Regions from separate parts of the Streptomyces sp. NPDC021622 genome, predicted to be linked through region 1. Evidence: riboswitches for the same ligand, from Rfam matches in the RefSeq annotation. Region 1 holds a riboswitch; the other holds the start of a gene.
The links. A riboswitch is a leader RNA that binds a small molecule or an ion and turns the genes downstream of it on or off. The one in region 1 is predicted to bind cyclic di-AMP.
Positions count from the first base shown of each region.

Region 2: linked by a shared signal. The riboswitch ahead of AB0G47_RS18365 (transglycosylase family protein) and the one ahead of AB0G47_RS14735 (NlpC/P60 family protein) in region 1 are both predicted to bind cyclic di-AMP.

Region 1 is NZ_JBFACK010000006.1:305,042-309,193, reverse strand. Features, by position in the region: gene pcrA (DNA helicase PcrA) at 1-866, opposite strand, end outside; cyclic di-AMP (ydaO/yuaA leader) riboswitch at 1,148-1,304, shown strand; gene AB0G47_RS14735 (NlpC/P60 family protein) at 1,312-2,523, shown strand; gene AB0G47_RS14730 (hypothetical protein) at 2,586-2,939, opposite strand; gene AB0G47_RS14725 (NlpC/P60 family protein) at 3,259-4,152, shown strand, end outside.
Region 2 is NZ_JBFACK010000008.1:234,100-238,251, reverse strand. Features, by position in the region: gene AB0G47_RS18375 (septum formation initiator family protein) at 1-218, opposite strand, end outside; gene eno (phosphopyruvate hydratase) at 309-1,589, opposite strand; gene AB0G47_RS18365 (transglycosylase family protein) at 1,926-2,645, opposite strand; cyclic di-AMP (ydaO/yuaA leader) riboswitch at 2,649-2,842, opposite strand; gene AB0G47_RS18360 (transglycosylase family protein) at 3,036-4,061, opposite strand.

The DNA.
Region 1 (4,152 bases):
TTGGTGTCCTGGTACTCGTCGACCATCACGTGCCGGAAGCGGCGCCTGTAGTGCTCGGCGACGTCCGGGAACGCGCGGAACATGTGGACCGTCGTCATGATCAGGTCGTCGAAGTCGAGCGCGTTCGCCTCGCGCAGCCGCGACTGGTACATCGCGTACGCCTGGGCGAGGGTCTTCTCGAAGCCGTCCGCGGCCTGTCCTGCGAAGGTCTCCTCGTCGATCAGCTCGTTCTTCAGGTTCGAGACCTCGGCGCTGAAGGACTTCGGCGGGAACTTCTTCGGGTCGATGTCCAGGTCACGGCAGACCAGCGCCATGAGCCGCTTGGAGTCGGCGGCGTCGTAGATCGAGAAGGAGGAGGTGAAGCCCAGCTTCTTCGACTCGCGGCGCAGGATGCGGACGCAGGCGCTGTGGAAGGTCGACACCCACATCGCGTTCGCGCGCGGCCCGACGAGCTGCTCGACGCGCTCCTTCATCTCGCCCGCGGCCTTGTTCGTGAACGTGATCGCCAGGATCTGTCCCGGGTGCACATGCCGCTCGGCCAGGAGATGGGCGATGCGGTGGGTCAGGACCCGGGTCTTGCCGGAGCCGGCGCCGGCCACGATGAGCAGCGGGGAGTCCGCGTGCACGACGGCCGCGCGCTGGTTCTCGTTCAGACCGTCGAGCAGCGCCGCCGGGTCGATCACCGGGCGGGGCGCGCCGCCGCGGTAGTGCGCGTCCCGGGGCGTGGGCGCGTCGAACTTCCCGTCGAACAGATCATCCGGAATGGGCTCCGGAGCACTGTCCTCGGGCGGCGGCGGGGGCTCCCCCTCCGATGCCCGCAAGGGCTGGAGGTCCGCCAGGAAGCTGTCATCAAAGAGGCTGCTCATCGCCTCCCGAGTCTAGGCGGCCCCACTGACAACCCGCCCCGGGTTCCGGCCACCTCGATCCTTCCCCAAGCTCTCGGCTCCGCTCGAGCAGGGGAGACCCCTCACGCCCCGCCCGCGGGCGGTGACGCTCCGCTACGGCACGGCGTGCCCGCGTCAAGAGCTTCGTAAAGTCACGAAAATGTATCGGGCATATCGAACATCAACCTTCACACGGACCACACGAGTTGGCTAGCGTGCTCCGCGGGCTGCTCGTACTTCCACCGGCGAACCCCGCCGGGAACGGGTGGCCTCCGCCGAGTCCGACCTCCTCGGAGCCGGGGACCCACCAAGACCTTGGGGTGAATCGGTCCCGTACGAAGTACGGGACTGTAGGGCAACCTTCCGAACCACCCGCCCGAACCCGACAGCTAACCCGGTAGGCGGTCTACGGAAGGAGTCGCCTCCCTTGGCGTCGCACCGCAAGCCGCGGACCCGCATTGCCGGAATACGCACCACTCCCGCCATCGGCATCACGACGGCGGCCCTCACCTCCGTGGCCCTCTTGTCGCAGAGCGCCCAAGCGGCCCCCTCGGCGCCACAGAAGCCCAGTCTCGAAGAGGTCCAGAAGAAGGTCGACGACCTCTACCAGCAGGCCGGCGTGGCCACCCAGAAGTACAACTCGGCCAAGGAGCGCACCGAGAAGCAGCGCAAGAAGGTCGACACCCTCCTGGACGACGTGGCCCAGCGCACGGACAAGCTGAACGAGGCCCGTCAGGAGCTCGGTTCGTTCGCCGCGGCCCAGTACCGCACCGGCGCCGTCTCCGAGACCGCCACGATGATGCTCGCCGATGACCCGCAGGGGTATTTCGACCAGAACCATCTCTCGGACCGGCTGACCGAGCGCCAGAAGAAGGCCGTCGACGACTACCAGACGCAGCAGGCGTCGGCGACGAAGCAGCGCGCGAAGGCCGCGAAGTCCCTGGAGACGCTGAGCGATTCGCGGGACGACCTGAAGACGAGCAAGAAGGCCGTCCAGGACAAGCTCACGAAGGCCCGGACGCTGCTCTCCGAGCTGACCGCCGAGGAGAAGGCGCGGCTCGCGGCGATCGAGAAGAAGAAGGAAGAAGAGGCCAGGCGCAAGGCCGCCGAACTGGCCCGCAAGCAGGAGGCCGAGGCGGAGGCCAAGCGCAAGGCGGCGGAAGAGGCGGCCGCCAAGGAGCGCGAGGAAGAGCAGCAGAACGACGGGACCGACGAGAACACTGAGACCCCGGACACCGGTTCCGACACCGGTACCGGCACCGGCTCCGGGGACACCGACAGCGGCTACGCGACGAAGGCCGCGAAGGTCATCGCCTTCGCGGAGGCGCAGATCGGCAAGCCGTACGTGTGGGGTGCCACGGGCCCCGACTCCTACGACTGCTCCGGTCTCACCCAGGACGCGTGGAAGGCCGCGGGCATCTCCCTGCCGCGCACCACGTGGGACCAGGTGAAGGTCGGCACGACGGTGAAAACCGCCGACGCCAAGCCGGGTGACCTGGTGTTCTTCTACGACGACATCAGCCACGTGGGGATCTACATCGGCGACGGCAAGATGATCCACGCCCCGAAGCCGGGCACGAACGTCCGCGTCGAGTCGATCTACTACATGCCGATCCACAGCGTGGTGCGCCCCGCGTAACCGTCACACGCAAAGGAAAACGGCCCTCCACGCGCGCGTGGAGGGCCGTTTTCCTGCGGTGGTCAGGTCCACAGCACCGCGATGAAGATGTTCGCCGTGGTCAGCAGCCCCACCGCACCGAACATGCCCTTGTCGACCTTCTCCTCGTCCCGCTTCACATAGACCAGCGCGAGGATCACGATCAGCACGGCCATCTTGATGCCGATCTTGAGGTTGTTGACCGGGTTGTCGTCCGCCTGGTTGAGGCCCACCAGGATCACGCCGGTGACCAGCATGGTCAGCGCGCCGTGCAGCATCGCGGGGTTGAAGCGGGCCGTGCCCTGGCCCATCTGCTTCATCTGGGTGAGGAAGCCGCCCAGCAGGGAGGCGATACCGATGATGTGCAGACCGACGAAGACATGGGTGAGTACGTCCATGGATCCGGAGCCTAGCCGGGGCCATACCACCGCTCGGCACCCAGGTGGGCCACAAGCGGCGCATCGGTCAGGGGCCTGTACGAAGGCTGTGCGGCCACGCGATGCGCGCGGCCACATACGGCCACCGGCCGGAGCACTTCCGTCAGTTGCGTACATTCCGTCACCAACCCGTGACGGTCAGGTTTAGCGTCCTTCGTCAGGTGACCGGCTCCCCACCGCCGTCCGGACCAGGGGCGGCAGTCGGACACCACCGCCGAGAAACCCGGCGGCGGTCCGCTCCCCCTGTGCGGGCCGTCGCCGGACCCTAAGGAGCCCCCTCGTGGCAGCTCACCGCAAGCCCAGACAGCGCGCGCTCAGCGGCGGTACGGCCCGTACCGCCGCCACCCTCGCCCTCGCCGGGGCCGCCACGGCGACCGCCTTCGACGGGACGGGCCACGCGGACCCCCGGCTCAGCCCGACCGAGGTGAAGTCCAAGGTCGACGCGCTCTACCGCGAGGCGGAGATCGCCGCCGAGAAGTACAACGGCGCCAAGGAGAAGGCGGACAAGGCCGAGGAGTCCCTGGGCGAGCTGCGCGACGAGGCGGCCCGCAAGACGGAGAAGCTCAACTCGGCGCGCGAGGGCCTCGGTTCGATCGCCGCGGCGCAGTACCGCAGCGGCGGCATCGATCCCGCCGTCCAGCTCGCGCTCTCCTCCGACCCCGACCAGTTCCTGGAGCGCGCCGCGCTCGCCGACCGTGCGGGCAGCCGCCAGGCCTCGGCCGTCAGCGGCGTACGCAAGCAGCTCCAGGAGATCGACCAGCTGCACAGCGAGGCCGACGGCACGCTCGACCGCCTCGAATCCCGCCAGGCGGAGCTGAGGAAGCACAAGAAGACGGTCAACGGAAAGCTGGACTCCGCAAAGCGGCTGCTCGCCCGGCTGACCGCCGAAGAGCGTGCGCGGCTGGCGGGCGACGGCGATCAGGACCGGACCTCCCGCGCCGCCGGCCGCGACGCCGCCCTGGACGCCCCGGCGAAAGCCCCCAACGCCCGCGCGTCGACGGCCGTCTCCTACGCCTACAAGGCGCTCGGCAGCCCGTACGTATGGGGCGCCACGGGCCCCAACGCCTTCGACTGCTCCGGGCTCACCCAGGCCGCGTACCGCTCCGCGGGGGTCGCCATTCCCCGTACGACGTACTCCCAGATCGCGGCGGGCAACCGGGTCCCGCGCTCCCAA
Region 2 (4,152 bases), on a different contig from region 1:
GCGATCTCGGCGCGCTGGGAGACGTACTGCCTTATCGGGTACGCGAGCGCGACGATGAGGGAGCAGAGCACAAGAGCGAGGAGGGCCGCCCGGCCGGTGAGCCGGGAGCGGCGGGCCTGGCGCTTGGTCTGGGAGCGGTAGACGCGCTCCGCGGTCTGCTCGCCGAGCAGCCGCAGCCTGGTCGCGGTGGAGAACCGGTCCCGGTCCTTCACGGCCATGTCCCCGCCTCCCGTTCACACGCGCGTACGTCCCCGCACACGGTACGGGACCGAGTACGGGGACGTACGTATCTACAGCGTGACTACGGCTCAGCCCTTGAAGCGGGGGAACGCCGAACGGCCGGCGTAGACCGCCGCGTCGTCCAGGATCTCCTCGATGCGCAGGAGCTGGTTGTACTTGGCGACGCGCTCGGAGCGGGCCGGGGCGCCGGTCTTGATCTGGCCGCAGTTGGTGGCGACGGCCAGGTCGGCGATGGTGACGTCCTCGGTCTCGCCGGAGCGGTGGGACATCATGCACTTGAAGCCGTTGCGCTGGGCCATCTCGACGGCGTCGAGCGTCTCGGTCAGCGAGCCGATCTGGTTGACCTTGACCAGCAGGGCGTTCGCGGACTTCTCCTCGATGCCGCGGGCCAGGCGCTCCGGGTTGGTGACGAACAGGTCGTCGCCCACGAGCTGGACCTTCTCGCCGAGCTTCTCGGTGATGACGTTCCAGCCGGCCCAGTCGTCCTCGAACAGCGGGTCCTCGATGGAGACCAGCGGGTACGCGGCGACGAGCTCCTCGTAGTACTCGGTCATCTCGGCGGCCGAGCGGGACTTGCCCTCGAACTCGTACTTGCCGTCCTTGTAGAACTCGGACGCGGCGACGTCGAGGGCGAGCGCGATCTGCTCGCCGGGGGTGTAACCGGCCTCCTTGATGGCCTCGAGGATGAGGTCGAGGGCGGCGCGGTTGGAGTCCAGGTTCGGGGCGAAGCCGCCCTCGTCGCCGAGGCCGGTGGCCAGGCCCTTGCTCTTCAGGACCTTCTTGAGGGTGTGGTAGACCTCGGTGCCCCAGCGCAGGGCCTCGGAGAAGGACTCGGCGCCGATCGGCGCGATCATGAACTCCTGGATGTCGACGTTCGAGTCGGCGTGCGACCCGCCGTTCAGGATGTTCATCATCGGGACGGGCAGCAGGTGCGCGTTCGGGCCACCGAGGTAGCGGAACAGCGGCAGGTCGCTGGCCTCGGATGCGGCGTGCGCGACGGCGAGGGAGACGCCGAGGATGGCGTTGGCGCCGAGCGAGCCCTTGTTGTCGGTGGCGTCCAGGTCGAACATGGCCTGGTCGATCAGGCGCTGCTCGGTGGCGTCGTACCCGACGAGCTCCGGGCCGATCTGCTCGATGACGGCGAGGACGGCCTTCTCCACGCCCTTGCCCTGGTAACGGTTGGGGTCACCGTCACGGAGTTCGATGGCCTCGAAAGCACCGGTGGACGCACCGGACGGAACGGCGGCACGACCCGTGCTGCCGTCGTCGAGGCCGACCTCGACCTCGACCGTGGGGTTGCCTCGGGAGTCCAGGATTTCCCGGGCTACGACGACGTCGATGGACGGCACGAGCATCTCCTTCTGGGATGTGACGCGGGTACGCGGGGCGTTGGCCTCGCGGACACGAGCCTAACCGGCTCCCGGACAAGAGCCAGCCGAGCGACCGCCCTGTGGACAAACCGAGAGCAAAAAGTTTCCGAACAAAACAAAGCCCCGCCCCGGTGCGTACGGGGGATACGCGCACCGGGGCAGGGAGCCCGTGGGGACGGGGGTCCCCCCCTCAGCAGCCGGGGGGGTAGCGCCCGAAGGGGCGCGGGGCTGTGACATGTGCGGCTCCGCCGCGTGGGCGCGACAAGCCACGACGCACCCGCAGTCATAAGGACCAGCGAGGCGCCCCCGCCAGAATTAGCTGAGGTGCAGCTGCTGACCCGGGTAGATCATGTCGGCGTTGTCGATGATGTCGCCGTTGAGCTTGTACACCTTGTGCCAGCCGCCCTTGACGTCCTTCTCCTCGGCGATCTTGGAGAGGGTGTCACCCTTCTTGACCTTGTACTCGCCGTCGCCCTTCTTGACCTTCTTGCCGGTCGGGGTCTCGACGGTCTTCTTGGACTCGGCCTTCGGGGCGGCCGGGGCGGCCTGCTTCGGGGCGGCCTCCTGCTTCGGCGCCTCGGTCTGGGCGCTCGGCTGGCTCTGCGGCTGCTCGGCCGGCTGCTGCTGCGGCGCGCTCTCCTCGGCGCCGCCACCGCTGTACGCGGCGCCCGAGAGGCCCACGCCACAGCTCGGCCAGGCACCCTTGCCCTGACCCGCGAGAACCTTCTCGCCGATCTCTATCTGCTGGGCCTTGGAGGCCTGGTCGGCGGTGGCCGCGTACTTCGTGCCGCCGTATGCGGCCCAGGTGGAGGCCGAGAACTGCAGGCCGCCGTAGTAGCCGTTGCCGGTGTTGATGGACCAGTTGCCGCCGGCCTCGCACTGGGCGACGGAGTCCCACTCGGAACCGGTGGCGGCGGAGGCCGAGCCGGCGGCCATCAGCGGGGCAGCGACCGCGACACCGGTGACGCCGGCGAGCGTGGCGACGCGGGTGGCCTTGGACGGACGACGGTGCTTGCCCTTGCTGGAAAACAGCATGAGTGATCCCCTCACCGACGCCTACGAGGTGAGCTGTCGGGTTCGGGCCGATGAAGTTGCCCGGCCGCGCTTCTCGAGCGCGACTTAACCCCTAGCCGGTCCCAACTCCGCTCGGCAGCTTCTTCGTTCTGCTGCTGTGCGGCCGGGCCCGGCGGAAACCTTGGGTCCCCCGCTCCTGCCTACGGCGCTTGACGCGACGACTGTTCCCGAACGGCCGTTGGCAGGACTAGGCGTACCGACCGGCGGGGCCCGCTGTGGCGAGCGGTCACGACCGTAGTCATGCGATCCGCCGAATTTCAAAGACGATCAGGGCTTCTGAGACCCATCTCTCACTTACGCCAAACCAGACATTCAGCGCGAAGCGACTGCCCGACTCTTCGTCAACTTCCCTTACTTTTCGCCCAAATCGAGGCTCTGACCGGGGAGGATGAGGTCGGGGTCGGTTCCGAGGGACTTCTTGTTCTCGGCGTAGAGCGCGCTCCATCCGCCCTGCACGCCGAGGTCGTCGGCGATGGTCCAGAGGTTGTCTCCGGAGCGGACCGTGTACGTCCCGTCGGCGCCGTCCTTCGCGCGGTCGTCGCCGCGCGACGCGTGCCGCCCCGAGCCGTCGCGGTCGCCGTTCTTGGCCTGCCCGTCGTCCGCGCTGTCGCCGCGGTGCCGGCCGGAGCCTTCGCCCGCGCCGGTGGAGGGGGTGGAGTTCGGGGAGTTCGGGGCGGGCGAAGTGGAATCGTTCTGCCCGGACTTGTCCGAATCACTACCGGAGTCGCCCGACTCGTCGTGATTCTTGTCTCGGGATTCGTCGCCGGAGTCGGCCTTTTCGGAGGGCTTCTCGGACGGCTTCCCCGAAGGCTCTTCGGTCGGCTTCTCCGAGGGCTTTTCGGTCGGCTCCTCGGAGGGCTCCTCAGACGGCTTCTCCGAGGGTTCGGCCGAGTCGCCCGAGTCACCCGACTCGCCCGCGTCGCCGGACCCGCTCGTGTCGGTCGGCTCGTCCGAGGGCACGGAGGTGATCGGAGCGCCCGGGTCGACGTCGGCGGGGGCGTCATCCTTGCTGAGTCCGGCGATCACTCCGCAGCTGGGCCAGGCGCCGGGACCCTGGTCGGCCAGGACCGTCTCGGCGACGGCTATCTGCTGCGAACGGCTGGCCTGGTCGGCGTAGGGGGCGTAGTCGAGACCGCCGTACTGCTCCCAGGTCTCCTGGGACATCTGGAGTCCGCCGTAGTAGCCGTTGCCCGGGTCCAGGCTCCAGGAGCCGCCGCTCTCGCACTCCGCGAGCTTGTCCCAGGTGGCGGTGTCCGCGGCGCTCGCGCTGGTGGCGCCGAGCAGCGGGATCGCGATGGCTGATCCGGTGACACCTGCCGCGACGATGAGGGCCGGGGCTTGGCGGGGGCGTCGGTGACGACCATTACCGGAGAGCATGCAAGTGCCTTTCAGAAGACTGCAGAGGCGACTGCGGCTGCTGCGACAGCGGATGCCGAGTCGTCGGTGAACGTAGCCGCAGTCGAACAGT